DNA from 4 places in the Macrococcus psychrotolerans genome. Region 1 is predicted to be linked to each of the others. Evidence: predicted binding sites of a transcription regulator. Region 1 holds the regulator's gene; each other region holds the start of a gene.
What was found. Region 1 encodes Rex, which represses fermentation and respiration genes when NADH is low (regulators of the CRP and FNR family bind a similar motif). Its sites were predicted from a motif close to TTGTGAAATATTTCACAA; they were not measured.
Positions count from the first base shown of each region.

Region 1 (6,364 bases):
AATGGGATAGAGATTTACAGAGATGTGCCAAGCAATGAATGGCAGTTTGACCCAAATGGTGATATCGTCATGGGTACATCTGAGATGGATTATGCAGCTGTTATTGAAGCGAATCATAACCGTCCATTCGATGGTATGCCGAAGGACACAATCATCGGACATATGCATCTATCAGTCATTGATTTAAATCAGTCCATTGCATTCTATAATGAATTGTTTGGATTAGATGTAATGACTCGCTATGGTAGTCAGGCGGCATTTATGGCAACAGCCGGGTATCATCATCATCTCGGATTAAATACATGGCAACATCAGACCGAGCGCGCGCGTCTTGACTATCCAGGATTAAGGAAATTTGATCTGAATATCCCCAACAAAGAAGACCTCCAGCACTTTTTAGAAACATTATCAGAAAAAGGATTAACTCAGTCAAAAGACGAGAATTCAAATATTATATATGACCCTAGCGGCATTGGAATTAGAATAATGACAAAAAATTAGAAGTGTAAACTATGGGATTATTTAAGAAAAATATAGCAAGCTTTTTAGGCACTATGAGAAGAATGAGGACCGTTTCATCATAAAAAATAAAAGCATCTATAAAAAGCTGCAGGTATAGCACCGATAATTCGGTACATACATGCAGCTTTTTATATTATAAGTTCTCTTGTTCGTGCGTAATTTTACGTGTTTCATTTAAATTCTGCATATTAGATAATACTGTATCCTTTAAATACGCACAAACTCTTAAATAAAGTACGTCCACAATTGTAAGTTGTGCTGTACGTACTGTCATATATCCTAAATTGATTTCATTTTCTTCTTTCGCCATCGCAAGTACAATATCCGCCATACGAATAGCAGGAGATGAGAACTTTTGTGTTAATAATATAATCTTAATCCCTTTCTCTTTTGCATATTTACAAATATCTGTAATAACCTTATTCTTACTTGTTTCAGATGTAATGAATAATACATCTCCTGCTTCATAGTGTCCTAATAATGTAATCGCAGATAAAAGATCTGTTGCCAGAATTGCAGACTGATCAATATTCATCAGCTTTACATGCAAATCTGTCGCAACAACTCTTGAGTTCCCGACGCCAAAGATCATAACGCGTTTTGCACTTGTAATTGCCTGGGCCGCTTCATCAATCACTTTAGCAGAAATGACCTTCTCTGTATTATAAAGTGCTTGAATTGTATTGTTGAAGACTTTCTCTTTCATTACTTCTTCATCGTCTGTTAATTCAATCTTCGTCGGTACCTTTTTATCTGCAATTGTGTGAAGTTCACGTGCGAGCTCCACCTTAACCACTTTAATCCCAGATAATCCAAGACGCTTACTGAAGCGTACAATGGCTGCTTCACTTGTATTTGAAAGATGTGCAATTTCTTTGATTGGTAAGTTGACCACCTTTTCAGGGTACTCAATGACAACGTCGGCAATCCTTTTTTCAACTGGTGTAAAGCTATCGTACATCTTTGTAATTTGACCTAATACTGAATACATAATTTCAGCTCCTTACATCTTATTCAATTAATGTTATGCCCTATTTAATTTCAATTCGCTAGCTTCACTTCAGTATAAATATACTATTTGCTGAAAACAATTAAAACAAAAATTTTCTAAAATTTGTGGATGTTTTTATGCATCCTTTAAATCATACTTCCATAGCTTCAAATAAACATCCCCATGAACCGCCGATGTTCTAATGCCATCTGCTGATTCTGATGTATTAATACGCGTGGACATTACTGCTTCTCCATCATTGATAAATATCTCTATCGTCTGTTTATGAACAATGCAGTGTAACTTTGTCAATGGTTCGTGCAACGTAATAAACTTTGTATAGGGTTCATCAATCAAACCACTATCCGAACGATCCACAGTAAATATTCTTTTCTCTGTGTCATAGATCAATACCGTGCGCTCTTTTCTTGAAACACGTAATTCAAGTATATATTCTAAGGCATTATTCTCTATAATCTCAGCGACAAGTTCATAATTATTGCCTTCATAAGGATGCAGGCGAACATTCTTCCTTGTGGCGTAACCTTCTGCTGTTTCAAGTTTGCCTTGCCTACTAGAAGAAAGCAGTGGCCGTTGTCTTAGCTGTCCGTCCTCGATTGACACAATCCTTGGTGTAGCAAGTACATCACCAATTCTGCCGATTAATAGGCAACGGTCTTGTTCATCCAGCATAAAGGTGACGGGCTGATAATCGAATCCATGGTCAGCAATATTATAATTCAATTGTGATGGATACACATCTAACTTGCTGCCGACTTGCGCTTCAAGTTCCTCTAATTCCTGCTCTGTTAATGGCACTATCTGGGATTCCTTCATCATAATTCTCCTTGAAATATATTACTTATATTCTATCAGAAAATATAAAAAAAGAAGTAGCTTTGTCACTACTTCTCAAGTTCTTCTTCAATCAGTTTCTGTTCACCTTTTAAATATTGTCTATAGCCGATCTTGCTTATTTGGATACTCACTTCATACAGCAGTAACATCGGCACAGCGAACATTAAATACGTCATAAAGTCAGCAGGTGCAATTAATGCGGCAAAGACAAATAAAATAAAATAAGCATACTTACGGTTCTTACTTAAGAACATCGGTGTGACGATACCAAGTCGTGTTAAGAACAGTAAAAGAATCGGTAACTGAAAGACAAACCCGAAAGGCAGCGTAAAGCGCAGCATTTCGTTAAAGTACTCTCTTACACCAATCATCTGGTTGACACCAATCTCGCTTGCGAGCCCTAACGTAAAGAAGATGAGGTAAGGAAATACTAAATAATAACTGAACAATAGCCCAGCAAGAAATAATATAATACTGATCGGAATATATGCTAACGTAGCGCTTCTTTCTTTGGGATGCAGTCCGGGTGAGATAAACGCCCATATTTGATACAGAATAACAGGCGAGATTAAGATGAGTGCAATTAACATAATCACTGTAATATAAATTGTCAGCGGATCACTTACTTTAAAGTAATGTAAAGTAATTTCTTTTGGCACATCATCCTTCGTCAAGTACTTTGTGACCGGCTTTCCGAAGTAGAATCCGACGATAACTCCTGCTACTAAGAAGTAACAGACTGTCATAATTCGTTTACGCAGTTCTTCTAAATGCTCAACTACTGTTAAATCATCTTTATTCATGTAAGGAATTGACCTCCTCATACAAAAAGCGGCACTACATCGCCGCTTTAAAATTTCAATTTATTTGATATCTTTGTTATCTTTATCTTCGTGATCCTTCATGATGCCATCTGTTGCATCTTTGAATTCTTTAAGAGATGTTCCCATGGCACGACCAAACTCTGGTAATTTCTTAGGGCCAAAGATAATTAAAGCGATAATTCCTAGAAATATAACAACTGGTCCTGATAATGCTAAACCTAAAAACATATATTTATCCCCCTAATGATTTTTCATAAAGAAAATTAATGATTGTAATTCTACGCCGAGATCAATGTGATGTACATGTACTCCGCTCGGTACATTTAAACGTTCTGGTGTAAAGTTTAATATACCTTTTATTTGTGCTTTTGTCACTCTATTTGCGACGTCTTGAGCAACACTACCTGGAACCGTTAAGATAACGACTTGAATCCCTGTAGCTTCTACAACCTTCTCAAACTCTTTCATATCCTGAACTTCAATCTTGCCAATCTTACGACCGATCGCTTCATCATTCACATCGAATGCTGCTGTTATCTTCATTCTATCATTAATCGAGAAGTTGTAGTTCACTAGTGCTGTTCCTAAATTACCGACACCGATAATCGCGACCTTCGTAATCATATCTTGCTGTAACGTCGTCTTAAAGAAATTTAGCAGGAATTTAACGTTATATCCGTATCCTTTCTTGCCAAGTTCTCCAAAATAAGAAAAATCTCTGCGTATTGTTGCAGAATCAATCTGTAATCCTTCACTTAATTCCTTACTGCTCACTCGTTCAACATTTGAATTATATAACGTATTAACAAAACGATAATATAAAGGAAGTCGTTTCAAAGTGGCTTTAGGAATCTTGATTTGGTCCTTCGACATCCTATTCACCCGTTTCTATTTTTTGTGATAACTTTCACATCGATATAATTATAACATCTATACTAATAAATGACTATGTGAAATTATGAATTAACGATAAATGATTCCCACTGATATCACACTACTGTACAATAAAAGAGAGGTGAACAAAGTGATACTATTACAAGCTAGTAATTTAACAAAATCCTATTCAGGTGAAAATATATTCTCAAATGTAAAATTTGAAGTTAAATCCAATGACCGTATAGCCATTGTCGGCAGAAATGGTGCCGGAAAGACGACATTAATGAAGATTCTTGCTGGAACTGAAGACTACGATTCAGGTCATCTGTCTATTGCTAAACATGTAAATGTTGGTTACTTAACACAGCAGATGACTTTAAATGCTGAAGGTACAGTCTATGAGGCTATGAAGAAACCCTTCTTACATTTAGAGCGCATGCAGCAGGAGTTAAATAACATCGCCACTTACTTAAGTGAACAGAGTGAAGATGCACAGAGTGATGCATATCAAGAGAAATTAGCAGAATACGAAAGACTGCAGCAAAAGTTCGAATCACAAGATGGTTATTTATATGAAACGAAGATCAAATCTGTCTTAACAGGATTAAGCTTCACAGAAGAAGACTTCCATAAGAAAATAGATAACTTCTCTGGCGGACAGAAGACACGTCTCGCACTTGCTGAGATGCTACTTCATAATCCCGACTTACTATTACTTGATGAACCGACGAACCATCTTGATATGGATACAACTGCATGGCTGGAAAATTACTTAACGACGTACAACGGTGCCATCGTCATTATTTCACATGACCGTTATTTCTTAGACAAGGTTGCGAATACAGTATATGATGTCGCGCTCGGACAAGTAACGAAATATGCCGGTAACTATTCAAAATTTATTGAACTGCGTGATCAATTCTATGATAAGATGCAGGCCGAATATGAGCGTCAGCAGGCTGAAATCAAACGACTAGAAACATTCGTACAGAAGAATATTACACGTGCATCGACGAGTGGCATGGCAAAGTCCCGCCGCAAAGTATTAGAGAAGATGACAAAGATCGATATGCCAAAACAAGACGACCACTCAATGAACCTGCGCTTTACTATAGATAAAGAAACAGGAAATGACGTACTGCGTTGTACTGATCTTGCAATCGGCTATTCAACGCCTCTTGCAACCAATATCAACTTTGATGTCTCTAAACAAGACGCAATCGCATTTATCGGCCCGAATGGCATCGGCAAGACAACGCTCATCAAAACAATTGCTAAATTATTAAAGCCTCTTTCCGGAGAGGTTCATTACGGTGCAAACTTGTCGATTGGTTATTACGATCAGAAACAAGCTGAATTCTCATCGAACAATACCGTGTTGGAAGAATTATGGCAGTACTATCCTGCAATGCCTGAGAAAGAAATCAGAACTGTGCTTGGACGTTTCTTATTCGTACAAGATGATGTCAAGAAAATCATCAATGACTTATCCGGTGGCGAAAAAGCTCGACTCCAGCTCGCAAAGCTTAGCCTTGAAAATCATAACGTGCTCATACTCGATGAGCCGACGAACCATTTAGACATCGATGCGAAAGAAGTACTGGAAGATGCACTCATCCATTACCCAGGAACATTGCTCTTTGTCAGTCACGACCGTTATTTTATCAACAAACTCGCAACGAAAGTATTCCATATGGATAAAGAGGGCGGGCGTATGTTCCTAGGCGACTATTCTTACTTCATTGAAAAAGAAGAAGAACGTATGGCCATACTTGCACATCAAGCAGAAGAACAAACGAAATCCGTAAATAAAGAGAACGACTATAACGCATTCAAAGCGAACCAAAAAGAGATCAGAAAGCTAGAGCGACAAAAAGAAAAGCTGGAAACGCAAATCGAAACAAACGAAGAGCGTATCAATGAAATTGAACTCGAACTTACAAAGCCAGAAGTATTCAGTGATATCGAAAAAGCAAACACATTCAATGAAGAACTTATTAAACTCAATAGTGAAAATGAAAAATTACTTGAAAAATGGTCAGACATCGAAATGGCATTAGAAGGATAATTTTTCATTAATACACGCTATTTTCTGAAAACAGATATTCACACAGTTATACACAATAAAAATGTTATATTATAAGTAATCCACAAAGTTATTAGACTTATCCACAGATTTGCAGCAAAAACATATCGCTTTTAATGTGTAAAAAGTACTATTGACATATAGTTATGCACATTTTGTTAACAACTTGTGTACAAGTACGTATGTTCGTGTTTTTTAATCAATATA
Region 1 is NZ_CP124591.1:1,766,912-1,773,275, forward strand. Features, by position in the region: gene QA539_RS09215 (VOC family protein) at 1-501, shown strand, start outside; gene QA539_RS09220 (MurR/RpiR family transcriptional regulator) at 656-1,513, opposite strand; gene QA539_RS09225 (GH32 C-terminal domain-containing protein) at 1,649-2,350, opposite strand; gene tatC (twin-arginine translocase subunit TatC) at 2,419-3,174, opposite strand; gene QA539_RS09235 (twin-arginine translocase TatA/TatE family subunit) at 3,235-3,423, opposite strand; gene QA539_RS09240 (redox-sensing transcriptional repressor Rex) at 3,436-4,068, opposite strand; gene QA539_RS09245 (ABC-F family ATP-binding cassette domain-containing protein) at 4,220-6,139, shown strand.

Region 2 (6,364 bases), 1.0 Mb from region 1:
TACACAATAAATCACTTATGTCGTCTGCTGCAGCCGTCGTGCCAATACCAGGGCTTGATGTGACAGCAGATTTAAAGCTGATGACTGATATTATCGAGAACATCAATAAAGAGTATGGCTTAAGTCATAAGCAGGTTAGCGGTTATGCAGATGATATTAAACAGAAGATCGTCTTTTCAGCTGCGAAGTCTGGAAGTGACTTCATCGGCAAGAAAGTTACAAAAGGCTTTGTTGCTGTGGTATTCAAGATGATGCTACGTCGTGAAGCACTGAAACAGTCAAAATGGGTGCCAGTTATCGGTCAGGCGGTCAGCGGTACAATCAGCTATTATATGATGAAGAAGCTCGGTGAGCAGCATATCGACAAATGCGAACGTGTCGCACGTGACCTTATCGTTTAAATGCTTTGTGAACATTTTAACAGAAATATTTGACAGCTTGTTGCTCTGTATCCAAATGATTGAGTTTCGTCAAAAAATTTGGTATATTGAAAGCGTATAGACAAGTAGTTTATATATTAAATTAATGCATAATGCAGCCAAAAGGAGATTATTATTATGGAACAAAAATCTTATGTAATTATTGACGAAACAGGAATCCATGCACGTCCAGCAACAATGTTAGTTCAAACTGCAAGTAAATTTGAATCTGATATTCAATTAGAATATAATGCGAAGAAAGTAAACTTAAAATCAATCATGGGTGTTATGAGTCTAGGTGTGGGTAAAGACGCAGAAATTACAATCTATGCTGAAGGTAGCGATGAGAAAGAAGCAATCGATGCAATCAGTGAAGTATTAGTTAAAGAAGGTTTAAGCAAATAATGACAACTTTAAAAGGTATCGGTGCATCAGATGGCATTGCAATTGCCAAAGCATACCTTCTGGTTGAACCTGATCTGTCTTTTAACAATGAAAAAGTAACAGATGTAGATGCAGAAGTTGAGAAATTCAAAGCTGCCATCAATCAATCAAAGGTAGAGTTGACACAGATTCGTAACAATGCAGAAGTAGCGCTTGGGCCAGATAAGGCAGCAATCTTTGATGCACATCTGCTTGTACTTGAAGACCCTGAACTTATTAATCCGATTGAAGATAACATTCGAAATAATCAGATGAATGCAGCAACAAGCCTCTCTGAAGTTTCAACGAACTTTATCACAATATTTGAATCGATGGATAATGAATATATGAAAGAACGTGCAGCAGATATTAAAGATGTATCTAAACGCGTATTGTCGCATATTCTTGGTGTGTCACTACCAAATCCAACGATGATTGATGAGCCTGTTGTCATCATTGCAGAAGACTTAACACCTTCTGATACGGCGCAGCTGAACAAGAAGTTTGTTCAAGGATTTGCGACAAATATCGGTGGGCGTACAAGCCATTCAGCGATTATGAGCCGTTCATTAGAAATTCCAGCGGTTGTTGGTACTAAAAATATTACCGGTGCTGTGCAGCAAGGAGATTTTGTAATTGTTGACGGTATTTCAGGAGAAGTCATCATCAATCCAGATGAGCAGACGATTACGGGGTATAAAGCACGACAATCTGCTTTCTTGCAAGAGAAAGAAGAATTAAAGCAGCTGGTTAACGATAAGACGGTCACTAAAGAAGGTAAGCACGTAGAGCTTGCTGCGAACATCGGTACACCGAATGATCTTGAAGGCGTTAAGAATAATGGTGCAGAAGGTATCGGACTCTATCGTACAGAGTTCCTTTATATGGGACGCGATACTATGCCTTCTGAAGACGAACAGTTTGAAGCATACAAGAAGGTGCTATCTGAGATGGATGGTAAACGTGTTGTTGTGCGTACATTAGATATCGGTGGAGATAAAGAGCTTCCGTACTTAAACTTACCGAAAGAGATGAACCCGTTCCTTGGATACCGTGCGATTCGACTTTGTCTGGATCAGCAGGATATCTTTAGAACGCAGCTTCGTGCGTTACTGCGTGCATCCATCCACGGTAAACTGAGCATCATGTTCCCGATGATTGCGACAATTAACGAATTCCGTGAGGCGAAAGCAATCTTAGAAGAAGAGAAAGCGAGTTTAACTGCAGATAAAGTTAAAGTTGCTGACGATATCGAGCTTGGAATCATGGTAGAGATTCCTTCTACAGCAGCAATGGCCGATATCTTTGCGAAAGAGGTTGACTTCTTTAGTATCGGTACGAATGATCTTATTCAATATACGATGGCAGCAGACCGTATGAGCGAACGTGTCTCTTATCTTTACCAACCTTACAATCCAGCAATCTTAAGACTGATCAAGCAAGTCATTGATGCCAGTCATAAAGAAGGTAAATGGACAGGGATGTGTGGAGAAATGGCAGGAGATACGACAGCGATTCCGTTATTGCTAGGTCTAGGTCTTGATGAGTTCAGTATGAGTGCGACAAGTATCTTAGGTGCACGTCGCCAGATTAAGAACTTAAGTCAGCCAGAGATGGCGAAAGTAGCTGAGCAGGCTTTAAACTGCGCGACACAAGAAGAAGTTGTGCAGCTCGTAGATGCATATCTATAATCTGAATTAAATTTAAGTTGAATCAATAAAACCCGAATAATAGGGAAAATGTAATTCATTTTCTCTATTATTCGGGTTATTTGTATAGTTATTTATTAATCTCGATCAGGGTGATCTCCGGTCGCGCACCGATGCGTACTGGAAAATGGGTCGTTCCGAGCCCGGTTGAGGTATGGAGCTGCATCTTATGCTGCCTGTACTTTAATGTATAGAGTCCGCGGTAATACTTTCTACCAAGCATCGGTCTCACTGGTGCACCGAGTATTGGCAGGGCGATCTGTCCGCCATGTGAATGTCCGGAGAGCTGCAGATCGACATCGAACCGTTTCGTGAAACGTGCAAAGTCAGGTTCGTGGATGAGTGCAATGGTATAGGCATCATGTGTCTTGTTGTAAAGCATCTGATCGATGTTACCGCCGCTATTGATGATATCGTCAGTCCCGCACATATAGATCGATTCATTATCATATGTAATATACTTTCCGTAGTTGTTCAGGATCTCAATTTCTGCATGCTGCATCACGCGTTCCAGGTCATGTGTGCGATGTGCGCGCTGATCGTGATTGCCATATACGAAGAACTTGTGACGCGCCTGTATCGTCTTAAAGAGCGGTATATAGCGGTCAGAATTTTCTTTGAAACGGTCCAGATTATCAAATACATCTCCTGTGATACAGACGATATCAGGTTTCTGCTGATTCACCTGTTTGATTACATGGATAAGATCTTCATAATCAAACTGAAAACCGATATGCATATCTGAAAGATGGACAATCCGTAAAGGTCTATCATGCTTCTTATGGAGTCCTTTAAGTTTGATGTGGCTGAGCTTCAATTGATTGACGGGATTAGGCATCAGCGGAATCAGTCGTTCACCGAAATGGTCGATAAAGGCATACATCAATTGTTTAAGCATGAAGATACGCTTCAATCTTGTCGATATCCGGCTGATAGAAGAGCGCGTCGTCAATCTTGATAAGCGGCGTGCTCATCGCATCGTAGTCTATCATTTCAATCTTATAGGGCATATGTGAAATATTTTTTTCGGTAAATGTATAACCTTTATTAGTGAAATATTGTTTTATAAATGTACATGGCGGACAATCGTCCTGTGTATAGATTTCAATATTCATAACAGTGCTCCTTTTTTTATAATGACATGATTATAACACAGATTTGTCATAAATAAGTGGTTCAATTACTTTAAAAAAGGAACAGAGTAATATACAATAAATGTTATGTGAGTATTATCACAAAAGGAGGATTTTATTAATGGATGGACTCGTTATGAGTAGAATTTTAACTGCGATGACTTTAGGTTTTCATATTATCTTCGCAACGATTGGCGTGGGTATGCCACTTATGATCATGATTGCTGAAGGTATCGGTATTAAGACAGGGAATATGAAATATATTGCACTTGCACGTCGTATGGCGAAAGCATTTACAATTACTGTCGCAGTCGGCGTTGTAACCGGTACAATTATCGGATTACAATTATCGTTACTTTGGCCGTCATTTATGAAGCTTGGGGGCCAGGTGATTGCATTACCATTATTTATGGAAACTTTTGCGTTTTTCTTTGAAGCAATATTTTTAAGTATCTACCTTTATACGTGGGACCGTTTCAAAAATAAATGGATACATTGGATATTAAATATTCCGATCATCATCGGTTCAACGCTAAGTGCACTATTTATTACAAGTGTGAACTCGTTTATGAATACACCACAAGGTTTCGATCTGAAAGACGGGGTGCTGGTGAATATCGATCCGATTGCAGCGATGCTCAATCCTTCATTCTTCGTACGTGCATTCCATGTAGTGACAACAGGTGGGATGACGATTGCTTTCTGTGTGGCAAGTGTCGCGGCAGTGAAATTACTGAAGAATAAGTTTGCTGAAGATAGACAGTATCATAAGTCAGCACTCAATATGGCGATGATTGTCGGTCTAATCTTCAGTTTATTGACCATTCTTGCAGGTGACCTTTCTGCGAAGTTCCTGCATAATGAACAGCCTGAGAAGCTTGCAGCGATGGAATGGCATTTCGAATCTGAGAAGCAAGCAGATCTTGTACTCTTCGGTGTGCTAGATGAAAAGACACATGAAGTTAAAGGTGCGATCAAGATTCCTGGTGTCTTAAGTTTTCTGGCAGATAACAGCTTTAATACAGAAGTTAAAGGATTGAATGAGTTTAAAGCAGATGAACGTCCGCCGTTAATTATTCATTATTTCTTTGATCTGATGGTATTTTTCGGGATGTTCTCATTTGCTGTGAGTGTCCTTTATGTCATCTTGAAGAAAGTACGTACAAAGGTGAGTACGAGCAACTTTATGCTTTATTTAATGGCACTTACAGGTCCGTTATGTATGCTTGCGATAGAGTTCGGCTGGTTCTTAGCTGAGATGGGCAGACAACCATGGTTACTCAGAGGATATATGAAAGTCGCTCAAGGCGTGACGCATGCAGAAGGTGTCAGCTTAGTGCTTGTAGGCTTTGGGTTACTTTATCTCATAATCGGATTCAGCTGTAGTTATGTACTCATCAGAATGTTCAAGGATAAGTCTGCAGCACAAGATATTGAAACATATGAATCAACGTATAATGGGGGTAGAGCATAATGGACTATCAACATATTGGAATACTCGTACTGTGGACGTTCTTATTCGGTTATATTATTCTCGGTGCCATTGATTTTGGTGCAGGATTCTTTATACTGTATGCCAAGCTGACACATCAGGAGAACGATTTAAGAGACGTCATCAAACGTTACTTGAACCCGGTATGGGAAGTAACGAATGTCTTCTTAGTCTTCTTCTTTGTAGGAATTGTCGGATTCTTCCCGGACACTGCCTACTATTTTGGAACGACATTACTGATACCTGTAAGTATTGCACTCCTGTTGCTGACGATACGAGGTTCGTTCTATGCGTTTGAGACATACGGTAAGGACTCTAAACTTGCATGGGTTGCATTATATGGTATCAGTGGATTGCTGATTCCGGCATCATTCTCGACAGTTCTGACGATTTCTGAAGGTGGATTTATTCATGAAACGAAGAAGGGGATCGCACTCGACTGGCTTGAACTCCTGATGAGCCCATTTTCATGGAGCGTAGTGTTTCTATGCATCATTTCCGTGCTGTTTATCTCTGCAGCATTCTTGACGGTCTATGCAAAGCGTGCAAATGATATGAAGGCGTATGGAATCTTAAGAAAATGGTATTTAATATGGGCATTGCCGATGCTTGTCATCTGTCAGTTCACATTCTTAAGTTTAAGACAGCAGAACGCACTGCACTTTAACACAGCAGTAGGTGATTACTGGTGGCTCTTCGGACTCAGTATCGTATGCTTCTTAATTGCACTGGTGCTGTATTACTTAGAGAAATCACTTGATATCGCATTTATCTTTGTCGTGCTGCAGTTTGCGACAGCATTCTATGGTTACGGCATCAGTAAATTACCATATATCCTATACCCATATGTGAATATGGATAAAGCAGTCGTGAATGAGACGATGGCCTTTTATTTAGTCGTCGCATTTATTTTAGGTTTACTTTTACTGCTCCCTTCATTATATTTATTAATGAGATTGTTTATCTTTGATGCAGATTATGTCAAAGGGAAAAAGAAATAATAAGGGGTAGTCATTATGGAAAAAGAATTTGTTGTCATTGGGCTTGGCCGGTTTGGTGGTAGTATCGTAAAAGAATTAAGTGCCCTTGATATGGACGTTATGGCGATTGACTCAGATGAAGCGCGTGTCAATGAGTATGCTGATATTGCGACGCACGCAGTGATTGCAGATACGACGGATGAGAATG
Region 2 is NZ_CP124591.1:750,451-756,814, forward strand. Features, by position in the region: gene QA539_RS03865 (DUF697 domain-containing protein) at 1-401, shown strand, start outside; gene QA539_RS03870 (phosphocarrier protein HPr) at 558-824, shown strand; gene ptsP (phosphoenolpyruvate--protein phosphotransferase) at 824-2,533, shown strand; gene QA539_RS03880 (metallophosphoesterase) at 2,622-3,449, opposite strand; gene QA539_RS03885 (glutaredoxin family protein) at 3,442-3,666, opposite strand; gene QA539_RS03890 (cytochrome ubiquinol oxidase subunit I) at 3,806-5,158, shown strand; gene QA539_RS03895 (cytochrome d ubiquinol oxidase subunit II) at 5,158-6,177, shown strand; gene QA539_RS03900 (potassium channel family protein) at 6,193-6,364, shown strand, end outside.
Region 2: the regulator Rex is predicted to act here: its motif matches at 3,772-3,789, upstream of QA539_RS03890 (cytochrome ubiquinol oxidase subunit I).

Region 3 (6,364 bases), 390 kb from region 1:
TAATTAATGCACGTGATAAGAAAGGATAGTTTGAGATTTCAGTAATAAAACTCATTTAAACACCTCCTTGTACAAAATATGTTTGTTTAATATTATCTTCAGTAAGTATGCTTTTAGTGGGTCCTTCAGCAATAATCCCTTTATTCAGTAGAATACATTCATCAAACAAATCAGAAGCTGATCTTAAATCATGATGAACGATAAAGATAAGTTTATGATTTGATTTTAATTTAAATATGCAATCTTTAATGATTTCATAACTTTTGAAATCAATACCAACAAAAGGCTCATCCAGAAAGTAAATATCTTTCTCCTGCATAAGGCTTCGTGCAATCAATACACGTTGTAATTGTCCGCCACTTAAATCGCTGATCAGTTTATGCTGAATATCATTTAATTCCATCAAAGTCATTAATTCATTTACCTTTTTATTATCAGAACGATGTTTCATTAAAGATGAAGCGTATAAACCAGAATGTATTGTATCAATAACAGTGATAGGAAATTCGATATCAATAGATGATTTCTGAGGGATATATGCACAACGTGTGAGTTGCTTAATTAATGGCTTATTATTGAGACTTACTGCTCCGGTTGAGCGAATAAAACCAAGCATACCTTTAAATAATGTAGATTTTCCGGCGCCATTCGGGCCTAAAACTCCTATAAGCTTTCCTGTTAATTGTTGTGTATAATTAATGTCATGAAGAATATGACGTCCATCTATAGAAACGTTTAAATTATGAATTGAAAGCATAGAGACCATCCCTTTTACAAATTTTAAAAATAAGTTTAGGCAAACCTAAACTATATTTAATATAATACTTAAAAAATAATAAAGCAATGGGAAATTTTTCATAAAATTTAAATTTTGGAGGAAGAAGTATGTTAACTGAAGAAAAAGAAGATTATTTAAAGTGTATTTATCATAACAATGGTTTAAATGACTATGTTTCGAATAAAAAAATTGCGACACATCTTGGAATCAAGCCACCGTCTGTAACTGAGATGACGAATCGATTAGAAAAAGAGGGGTATATTACTACTAAACCTTATAAAGGTGCAATGCTGACAGAAGTTGGAGAAAAAGAAGTAGCCCGAGTTGTAAAACGTCATCGTTTAATTGAATGTTTTCTGATTGAAACATTAGGCTATCGTTGGGATGAAGTACATATTGAAGCAGAAGTTCTCGAACACCGTGTATCAGACTTATTTATAGAACGTCTCGATGAAATGTTAAGCTATCCTAAATATTGTCCCCATGGGGCATTAATTCCAAGAGGCAGTTTACAGGAAGAGACTCTCCATGCTATTACAGAACTGAATACTGGTGATTCATTCACACTGTCAAAAGTTCGTGATGAAGTGAGGTTGTTATCATACTTATACGAAAATGACATAAAGATCAATGATACATTAGTAATTCAATCTATAGACGAAGCGAATCATATTATGTATTTGAATAAAAATGATCAGCTTGTAAGCTTGAGTATGGAAAATGCGAAAAAACTATACTATAAATAACAAAAACGCCGAACTCTAGTTCGGCGTTCATTATTATCCTTCTATTTCATTTCTACTTCCGTTTAAATATGCATAAACAAGTCCTACAAAGATGCCGCCTCCGATGTAGTTACCGATATAAGCGAAAACAATATTTTTTAGAACATCAATCCATGATAATGCATCGATGTTATAGAACATCATTCCTGCAAACAACCCTGCATTGTAAACAACGTGTTCGTATGCCATAAATACGAATATTACAACACCGACACCGATAAAGAATACTTTTGCCAACATTTCTTTGCATTGAAGTGAGATATAAATTCCGATATTGATAAAGAAGTTTGCGAAAATCCCTTTTATTAAAATTGTAAGCCACGTAGAATCAATCGTTTTTGCGTTAACCGTTTTTGTAAGTGCAGCGACCATTTCCGGCGTCATAACTTTAGTTCCTGTCATCATACCGAATAGTATGAAGCCCCCAATGATGTTACCTATAAAACAGTATGTAAAAATCTTCATCACCTTAGGCATTGAAATAACTTTATAATAAAGACCAACAGTCATGAACATAAAGTTACTCGTTAGTAGTTCCGAGTTTGTCAGCACAATCATAACGAGTGCGATACTAAATGAAATTGCACCAAGTAAATTAATTAAACCTGGATTCGCCCCTGCAAACTGTGTTTTGACTGCGAGCATTAACACCGTCATAATTGCAAGTAAAAATCCAGACATGACAGACTTCAGTACGTATCTGCCCGGTGCACGGTCAACCATGATTTCTTTTGTAGCTACTTGACCAACAATATTTTCGATATTAGGTTTTGAAGCGTGTGTATCTTCAAGTGTTTTTACAGGTCGTTCCAGTGTCATAATACCCCTCCATATGTATGTGCATCATTTCACAATAATTTTAACACAATCAATCAATTTTATATATAGTAATAATACAATTATTATACAATATATTTAAGGATTAATAATGACAAAAAAATTAGGATAATTATTACTATCTCTAAATGAGAATTATAGGAATTAAATGATAAAATTTAATAGGATAAAACAATTCAATAACGCTAGTGACAACTTTAATTAAAATAATTATAAAATTAAATGTCTTTAGTTGACTTGTATTACCCATCATGTATAATAAGAAATGTAGAAATTAGAATTATTCTAAATAAGAATTTTATTAGAATTTCAGGAGGAATTTATTTATGTCATTAATCAACAAAGAAATTTTACCGTTTACAGCACAAGCGTATGATCCAAAAAGTGATGAATTTGTAGAAGTATCAAATGAGTCAATGAAAGGTTCTTGGAGCATCGTATGTTTCTATCCAGCGGACTTCACTTTTGTATGTCCAACTGAATTAGAAGATTTACAAGATCAATATGCAACATTACAAGATTTAGGTGTGAACGTATACTCTGTATCATGTGATACACACTTCACGCACAAAGCTTGGCATGATCACTCAGAAGCAATCTCTAAAATACAGTACACTATGATTGGTGACCCATCACATGTGATTGCACGTAACTTCGATGTGTTAGATGAAGAAGCTGGTCTTGCACAACGTGCTACATTCTTAATCGATCCAGACGGCGTTATTCAAACGATGGAAATTAACAACGATGGTATCGGTCGTGAAGCAAGCGTGTTAATTGATAAAGTGAAAGCTGCTCAATACGTAGCATCACATGATGGTGAAGTATGTCCGGCGAAATGGAAAGAAGGATCTGAAACTTTAACACCTGGTTTAGACTTGGTAGGTAAAATTTAATTATTTAACTTAGCGTTAATATCTATAGTGCCACAACGTATATATTGCGTTGTGGTCTCTATTATCTTTAAGGTGTATAAATATACAATAAAAGGAGCATAAGTAAATGTTAGACAGTAGTTTAAAACAACAATTAAGTCAATACCTTGAGTTACTTGAAGGTGAGATTATTTTAACAGCAAGTAAAGGTGAAGATAAAACTTCACAGGATATGATGGCATTATTAAATGAAATTAGTGAAATGTCGGACAAAATATCTATTAAAGAAGCAGTGCTTAAGAGAACACCTAGCTTCACAGTTGCGCGTCCTGAAGAGGAGGCACGTGTTACTTTTGCAGGTGTACCGTTAGGTCATGAATTTACATCGTTAGTGCTTGCTTTACTGCAAGTGAGCGGCAGAGCTCCAAAACTTGATGAAGCGGTAATCAATCAAATTAAAAAGATTAATCAGCCCTTAAATTTTGAAACGTTTGTAAGTCTAACTTGTACAAAGTGTCCTGATGTTGTCCAAGCATTGAACGTAATGTCGGTGCTTAATCCAAACATTACGCATACAATGATTGATGGTGCAGTATTCAGAGAAGAATCGAAAGATATTATGGCAGTACCTAGTATTTTCTTAGATGGTGAAGAGTTTGGCAGCGGCAAAATGACGGTTGAAGAGATCGTTAATCAAGTTGGTGGAGGCGCTGATGCATCAGAATTTGATGCAAGAGAGCCTTTCGATGTCCTTGTTATTGGTGGAGGACCTGCAAGTGCAGCAGCTTCAATCTATGCTGCGCGTAAAGGTTTAAGAACTGGTATTGTTGCAGAACGTATCGGGGGACAAGTAAATGATACTGCTGCAATTGAAAACTTTATTTCTGTAAAAGAAACGACAGGTCCGGAGTTTGCTCAGAACTTAGTTGATCATATTAAGAGCTATGATATTGATGTGATGAATGCAGTGCGTGTAGAATCGATTGAGAAAATTGATGATATGAGTTATGTCACACTTGAGAACGGTGGAAAGCTTTCAAGTAAAACATTGATTATTAGTACAGGTGCAAAATGGCGTAATATGAACGTGCCAGGTGAAGCTGAATATAAAAATAAAGGTGTAGCTTATTGCCCGCATTGTGACGGTCCTTTATTTGAAGGTAAACGTGTTGCAGTTGTCGGTGGCGGAAACTCTGGTGTAGAGGCTGCGATTGATCTTGCTGGTATTGTAGAGCATGTCACTTTACTTGAATTTGGTGAAGAACTAAGAGCTGATAAAGTATTGCAGGACCGTCTTGCTTCGTTAAAAAATGCAGAGATAATTAAATCTGCAGCTACGAAAGAGCTAACAGGTACAGATAAGCTTCAAGCCTTAACTTATATAGATCGTACTACAAATGAAGAACATACAGTTGATTTAGAAGGTGTCTTTGTGCAAATTGGTTTAGTGCCAAGCACTGAATTTGTTGGAGATTTAGTAGAGCGCAATAACCGTGGTGAAATCATCGTTGATCGCAATGGTGCTACAAATGTTCCGGGTATATTTGCAGCAGGGGATTGCACGGATCAAACATATAAACAAATTATTATTTCTATGGGTGCAGGTGCAACGGCAGCATTAAGTGCCTTCGACTATTTAATTAGAAATTAAGATTATCATCAATACCACTTAAGTAATAACTTACATTAAGTGGTATTTTTATTTTGTTTGTGCTTATAATAAAATGAGGAGGAATATTATGAAAAAATTATTTATCATTCTATCAGCAGTTTTATTATTAAGTGCGTGCAATCAAACAGAAGAAATTAAGCAGCAAAAAGATAAAAAGATCATTACGGTATCTGCAGCAGCAAGCTTGAAAGATGCGCTGAATGAAATTGAACAAAAATATGAAAAAAAATATCAGGCGATTGATTTAAAATTTAACTATGGTGCCTCAGGAACACTTGCTCAGCAAATAAAATCAGGTGCGCCTGTGGATATATTTATTTCTGCTGCTGAGGATAAAGTAGACATGCTCGTTGAAGATAATAAAATAAATAAAGATGAGAAAAAATCACTACTTAAAAATCATCTCGTACTTATCTCTAACAGTCCAATCAATAATGTACATGATTTAACATCTAATAAAATAGATAAAATTGCACTGGGCAACCCTGAATTAGTTCCTGCAGGAGCATATGGTAAGCAAATGCTTGAAAATGCTAATCTTTATCAGAAACTAGAAAATAAATACATATTAACTAAAGACGTGAGACAAGTTTTGACTTATGTTGAGACAGGGAATGTAGAAGCTGGCATTGTATATGCCTCAGATTTGAAATCTAGCGAGAAGATAAAGTATTCATTTACAATTAAAGATACATTGCATGACAAAATTATATATCCAGTAGCGATTATAAAAGATACGCATCACAAAGAAGAGGCACAAAAATTCTTTAACTATGTAGCACAGCCAGATACACTTAAAATATTTGAGAAATATGGCTTTGATCCAATAATATAAGGGATGAAATAGAGAAATTAAAATTAATCGTATAAAAAGTACCGAGATAAAATTATGATCGGTAAAGGAATCATGGAGTCAATTTAAAAGCTTGATAGAACTATCTATCGAGCTTTTTATTATTGATATGCATCGAATCACAAAATTAAAGATTCGAAAAGCGAAATGTTCAAACTATATTTAAATCTTTCTAATGTAAAGATGACGTATTCAAATGAATACGGTGAATTTTCAGCTAATAAACAGGTGTTAAAATATTATTATTTAATAATATTTTTAAAAGAACAAATCACATTTTTATTAAACAGACAATTAAGGGATGGACATACAAGATGTATAGATGACGAAGTACTAGGTCATTATTTACTAGCATTTGAAAGGGTGGCGCAACAGCTAGAAAAAGGTATTTTGTTTCCTTCAGTAACACTAGAACCAATTGAGGGTTCGCATCAATTACAACAATTATTAAGTGAACTCCAACAAATAAAATTATTGAAATAAAAAGAAATTTACACTTGTTACAGAATTTATAATAAATTAATGTTATCATCCTAGAATATATATATTATTATATATATAAAA
Region 3 is NZ_CP124591.1:116,066-122,429, forward strand. Features, by position in the region: gene QA539_RS00570 (metal ABC transporter permease) at 1-55, opposite strand, end outside; gene QA539_RS00575 (metal ABC transporter ATP-binding protein) at 56-757, opposite strand; gene QA539_RS00580 (metal-dependent transcriptional regulator) at 886-1,524, shown strand; gene QA539_RS00585 (formate/nitrite transporter family protein) at 1,558-2,382, opposite strand; gene ahpC (alkyl hydroperoxide reductase subunit C) at 2,727-3,296, shown strand; gene ahpF (alkyl hydroperoxide reductase subunit F) at 3,403-4,926, shown strand; gene modA (molybdate ABC transporter substrate-binding protein) at 5,015-5,782, shown strand; gene QA539_RS00605 (hypothetical protein) at 5,948-6,283, shown strand.
Region 3: the regulator Rex is predicted to act here: its motif matches at 2,400-2,417, upstream of QA539_RS00585 (formate/nitrite transporter family protein).

Region 4 (6,364 bases), 550 kb from region 1:
CTTATGAAAAATAATATGTGAATGACCATTAAATCCTGTAACAATAAAGTCCGGATTAATAAACACGGCATAGCTTAATATTTTATAGTCCAGATTATGTTTCATGCAAAACTGCTTCAATTTAATATGCGCTCCCTTAAATTGTGATATAGGATCCTTGATAACATAGTTCTGTTCACTGACAAAGTTGTTATCAATAAAAGCATAATGCCCGGAAAAATTTTTAATATCAAAATGAAATAAATAACCATCATGAATCACAAGAAAATCATATTGAACTTCACCGTGATAATTTAACCTCAGATCCCATAACTTTGTACCACCGCAATTTTTAATGCGTTCGTAAAACTGTTTTTCTCCTATATAGCCAGAATATAAACGCTTGTATTGTGCTTCATCGAAATCGTCTAAGGTTATTCGACCTTGCACTTCAAATAAATATTTGACATAAGAGCTTGGCTCATAAGTTTTTACAAACATTTCGTCACCTCTACTTTAATATATACCGATAAAACAAGGGTGACAAATTACAATTTTGAAAATATTATTTATTTTGTGTAATGCAAAATCGTTTCGCTTAAACGTTGGCAAATTCCTTCAACACGGTCGTTATAGTACTGTGCAAATCGCTCATCCTGCACGTAAAGTGATGCCATATTTCTATGATATTCAGTGCTATACATCCCGCTCATTATTTCAAGCCACGACTTATGATATTCAAAAATCTCTTTACCGATTGAATCACTAATGTCCAGATTTTCATTTATCATGACCTTTAATAATCCAAACATCTTACGTTCGGTATCCACCGCCTTATCATATGAATCTTGAGACAAATATTTATAATGCGCATGGCTTTTATTTAAAGACTTTTCATTATATTTGTCTCTCAGTTCTTTACCATATAATACTTCATTCTCTTTCAGTTTTTCTTCTTTAAATGCTTCAAACTTCTGTTGTTCTGTCATTTGAATCTCTCCTTTTTGATATGAAATTGTGCTATCGATGACTTTAATAAGTTTATCGATATGATTTGCCTGTTCGATTAAGCGCTCACGTTGCATGCTGAGGTGTGATAATGTATTCCCGTTTGTTAACATTCCCTTTATCTCTTCTAAAGAGAACTGCAATGATTTATAAAATAATATCAACTGCAGACGGTCCAGTTCTTTAGAAGAATACATGCGGTAACCTGATTCGGTATAATGATGTGGTTTAAGTAGATTAATCGTGTCATAATAGCGTAAAGTGCGTGCACTTATACCTGTAAGTTCGCTTACTGCTTTTACTGTATAATACATTGCATCACCTCCTTTAATTAAATTACACCTTTACGCAACGTTAAGGTCAACAGTTGTGGTAAAATTAATAAAAATTTACACGAGGTGACATCTATGACAAACATACTCATGAGCACATTCCAGGCCAAATCAAGCTGGAATAATATATTACAGAAGTACTTAGAAAATAAAAAAGTGCTCGTCATTCCTTTCGCATTTGGTGATATCGTAAAAAATGAACGAGATTGGCTGAAAATATATGGACTCCGCAGCAAATATTATTTACAGATGGTGAATCCGCTCGTGAGTTTTGGAGTGAATAAAAAAGATATTTCCTGGGCAAAGTATTATTCCGATACATCTCGGACTTTAAAAGAGAAGATTAATAAAGCGGATGTACTGTTCTTCTCGGGAGGATACCCAGATTTAATGATGAAGCGTCTGAAGGATATGGATGTAATAAAATCGATTCAGAAGTTTAAAGGAACAGTTATTGGTTTCAGCGCAGGTGCGATGGTTCAGATTGAAAACTTCCACATTACGCCTGACAAGGATTATAATCACTTCTCCTATCATTATAGTTTAGAATTGTTACATGGATTTGATGTTGAAGTTCATTATGAGAAGTCCGACGACCATGATGCATATATTGATAAAGTAATCATGGAAAGAAATATTCCGGTATATGCGATAGGAGATAACGGTATCGTTATTGTTGAAGACAACCAATTTAAAAGCTATGGAGATGTGACGTTTTATCATGTATAATACGTCCCACTAGATAATTCTTTAAGTTTTATTTATGATAACTATATTGAAAGGAATGATTTTATGCCGATGATGAATGTTTATGTAACGCTTGAAGAGAAGAAGATGATTCAGGCAGTTGCTGAAGCTTTGGATATGAAAGTGTCAGATGTTTTTAAAACATATTCAATGAAAGAAATAGAAAGTAAAGCACGTGATCTTGATATTGATCAAGTGTCAGTAAAGCAGGATAAACAGCATAAAGCGATGATGCGTGAGCTTGGGTTATAGTGTTTACAACTCATTTTATGCGCTTTATAATATTTCTAAAGGTGGCTTTGTGCCGGTTTTCATTTATATGATGATTACAGCGCCTTCCGATATGGAAGGCGCTTTTTATTTTGGAGGTTATAATGAAGGTTAATTTGTTTTTACTTGCGATGATGGCATTTTTAGCAGGGTTAAATGAGCTTGTGCTAGCAGGTATTCTACCTTATTTTGCGTGTGTAGAGGAATGTTTAAGGGATTTATGTGCTACAGCATGATGAACGAGGCTGACAACTTTAGAAATTGTAAGCGCGCTCCCAAACCATGCGATAAATCCTGTAACTATACTCAGAGCATAGTTTGAAGTTGTGCTTAACATACTCCATGTAACGAGTATGCTGATCAAACCGCCAGTCATGCCGAATACAGCACCGCGACATACGTTCGTTGCAAATTTATTACCGTACTCCATACCTGCAATTACAAGGGAAAGGAGGAATACAGCGGGGAATGTTGCGAATATACCGCCAAAATCTTCCCATGGGATTACTTTTGAAATGATATAGCTGAAAGCAACAGTGCTTCCGCCGATGAGGAATTTTAATAATAGTATTTTTATTTTCATCTGAAAGACTTCCTTTAGATATTTTTGAATGCGAATAATACGCAAGAAATAACAAACCAGCAAAGCGTTGATAACACAGCGCCTTTCTTAAATCCTGTCTTAGGTACAAAGTATGATGCGAAGGTAACAGTTAAGATGCAGCTCGTAATACCGATGACGGCACCGCTGCTTAAATTCATCGAAGCATTTACTAAATCTTCGCCGTGGTGATCGACTGATAGTGCAAGTATTGCTGCTAGAAATACAGCAGGAAGTGTAGCAAAGATACCACCGATTTTACCACCTACTTTACTTGCAATGATAGATGCGCCAGCTACTGCAGCACCACCGATGATAAAGCGTAATATTAACCCGGACAATGATATTCCGAACATTCAGGTCATCTCTTTTCTTTATTCGTGATTAATTTCACAATTAAGAATAAGCGTGTTTTAATATATTGTAAAGTCATTTAAACATAATGCCACGTAATTGTCACAAGTATTACTTTACTAACTTGTTGGTAAAACATACTAAATTCCTATACTATTAAGATACGAACAAATTGTAGGAGAATGCTTGTGAAATATTTTTTGATTGCTATAGGAATCATATCGACTGTACTTGGCTTCATCGGTGCAGCATTACCACTTTTGCCAACAACGCCATTTTTACTGCTGGCAGTATTCTGTTTCGCACGCAGTTCTGATCGTTTTCATGAATGGCTCGTGCGAACAAGGCTATATAAAAGTTATGTACAGGAGTTTTATGAACAAAAAGGATATACGATGAAGAAGAAATTTCAACTATTACTGTCAGTATATATCGTTGTTGGATTTTCAATGTATATGGTCGATCATTTATATATTAGGATTGGACTTGGAATAATGTTGTTCCTACAGACGGTGGTACTGTTTACGTTTGTGAAGACGATTAAAGAATGAAAGGCACGCATCATTTTGATGCGTGCCTTTTTGCGATTACTGTTTCTCTTTCAATCAGTTTATGTGGAATAACAAAACGCGTGCCCTCTATTCTGTCACCTTTTATTAGGTTTGCAAGTTTATGCATCGCTATTTGACCGAGTTTTTCAGTTTCTATATCCAGCGTTGTTAAATAAGGATGCGTGAGCGTTGAAAATATTGAATTGTTAAAGCTAATCACTGAAATATCATCTGGCACTCTATAACCATATAATTCAACCAGCTGAATAATACGCAAAGCGAAAATATCATCCAGTGCGATAATTGCTGTCGTATTTGTAGCCTGTATTTTATCTTCAAATTTGATGTAGTCATCTGGCGCATTTAGTGTCAGGCTTTGATGTGCATTTAACTGTGCCATCATCATCGATTTCTGATAGCCGAAGTATCGTTCATAGAAAATGTTCTCTGTTGTCGTATTTGTGATAAAGAGTATGTTTTGATGGCCATTTTTGATTAAATAATCAGTCGCTTGCTGACCGAGGAGCTGGTTATCATTATCTACATAAATTGTATTTGAAAGTGCGTCATAAGGTTGTCCGATTAATACGAAAGGAATACTATGTTTACGCAAATATTCAATGATAGGATCATCAATGACAGAGTATGTAATGATAAAGCCGCCAACTTGCTTTTCAGTATGCATCGCTTTAACATTCTCGAACAATGTATCGATGTCTTTCGCAATTGCAAGAGCTGTGGTTAAGTTATGAGTTCGTGCTTCCCCGTTTATCGCTTCAATAATTTCAAGGAAGAATGGATTAGCAAGACGCTCTTTGGAATCGAGTGGTGGCAAAATGATGCCTACAGCACTCGTCGTACGCTTCCCAAGATTCCTTGCAGAAATATTCGGAACGTAGCCGAGTTCATCCATTACTTTCTGAACTTTCTTCTTTGTCGCCTGTGAGATGCTCGGATGATCATTGATCACGCGTGACACTGTGCTTGTTGCAACACCTGCAGCGTGTGCAACGTCTTTAACGGTTATTGCCATAGTTTTCCTCCACGTTACATGATTTATCTCTATGATGGAGCAAACGATTGCATTAGTCAATACGCTTATAAAAGCTTATTAAAGTTACTATTTACAAAAATAAGTTACAGTGATATATTGAATTCAACGAAACCGGTTGCATAAAAATAAAAGGAGTTGAATGTAGTGAAAAAATTATTAAGTTTTGAATTCTGGCAAAAGTTCGGAAAAGCATTGATGGTCGTTGTTGCAGTAATGCCAGCTGCTGGGTTGATGATCAGTATCGGGAAATCGATTCCATTAATCAGTCCGGATATGCAGATGTTGATTACAATTGGTAGTGTCATAGAGAGTATAGGTTGGGCGATTATTGGAAATCTACATCTACTCTTTGCGTTAGCAATTGGTGGAAGCTGGGCGAAAGAGCGTGCAGGTGGGGCATTTGCAGCAGGAATCGCATTTATATTAATCAACCGTATTACAGGTGCGGTCTTTGGTGTAAACAGTGCAATGTTAGCAGATGACAAAGCGTTTACACACACGTTATTCGGCACTAAGATTATGGTGAAAGGGTTCTTTACGAGTGTGTTAGAGGCACCGGCTTTAAATATGGGTGTGTTCGTAGGGATTATCGCAGGTTTTGTTGGTGCCAATGCATATAACAAATATTATAACTACCGTAAGTTGCCAGATGCATTATCATTCTTCAATGGTAAACGTTTTGTACCGTTTGTCGTTATTTTATGGTCGACAATTGTAGCGATTGTACTATCAATCGTATGGCCTTATATACAGGCTGGTATTAACAACTTCGGTCTATGGATTGCAACATCTAAGGATACAGCGCCTATCTTAGCACCATTCTTATTTGGATTTTTAGAGCGTTTATTATTACCATTTGGATTACACCATATGCTTACAATTCCAATTAACTATACGCAACTTGGTGGAACATATGAAATTCTTTCTGGTGGACAAGCAGGGACGAAAGTGTATGGACAAGATCCTTTGTGGCTAGCATGGGCAACAGATTTAGTAAACTTAAATCACGCTGGAGATACAGCGCAATATCATCACGTATTAAATACATTCACACCTGCACGTTTTAAAGTAGGACAAATGATTGGTTCAAGCGGTATTTTAATGGGGCTTGCTTATGCGATGTACCGTAACGTTGATAAAGATAAGAAACCGAAATATAAATCAATGTATTTATCAGCTGCAATCGCAGTATTCTTAACTGGTGTAACAGAACCTTTAGAATTTATGTTCATGTTTGTAGCAGCACCACTTTATGCGGTATATGCAGTTATTCAAGGTGCAGCATTCGCGATGGCAGACGTCATCAACCTACGCGTTCATTCATTTGGGACAATCGAATTATTAACACGTACACCTCTTGCGCTTAAAGCGGGACTTGGCGGCGACTTGATTAACTTTGTGTTAACAACGATTGGATTTGCAATCGCAACATATTTCATTGCAAATCTCTTAATCAAAAAGTTCAATT
Region 4 is NZ_CP124591.1:276,691-283,054, forward strand. Features, by position in the region: gene QA539_RS01455 (nuclease-related domain-containing protein) at 1-480, opposite strand, end outside; gene QA539_RS01460 (MerR family transcriptional regulator) at 549-1,301, opposite strand; gene QA539_RS01465 (Type 1 glutamine amidotransferase-like domain-containing protein) at 1,395-2,048, shown strand; gene QA539_RS01470 (hypothetical protein) at 2,112-2,318, shown strand; gene QA539_RS01475 (DUF3147 family protein) at 2,521-2,913, opposite strand; gene QA539_RS01480 (DUF3147 family protein) at 2,934-3,293, opposite strand; gene QA539_RS01485 (YbaN family protein) at 3,474-3,842, shown strand; gene QA539_RS01490 (LacI family DNA-binding transcriptional regulator) at 3,853-4,875, opposite strand; partial or broken gene QA539_RS01495 (PTS transporter subunit IIBC) at 5,041-6,364, shown strand, end outside.
Region 4: the regulator Rex is predicted to act here: its motif matches at 3,316-3,333, upstream of QA539_RS01480 (DUF3147 family protein).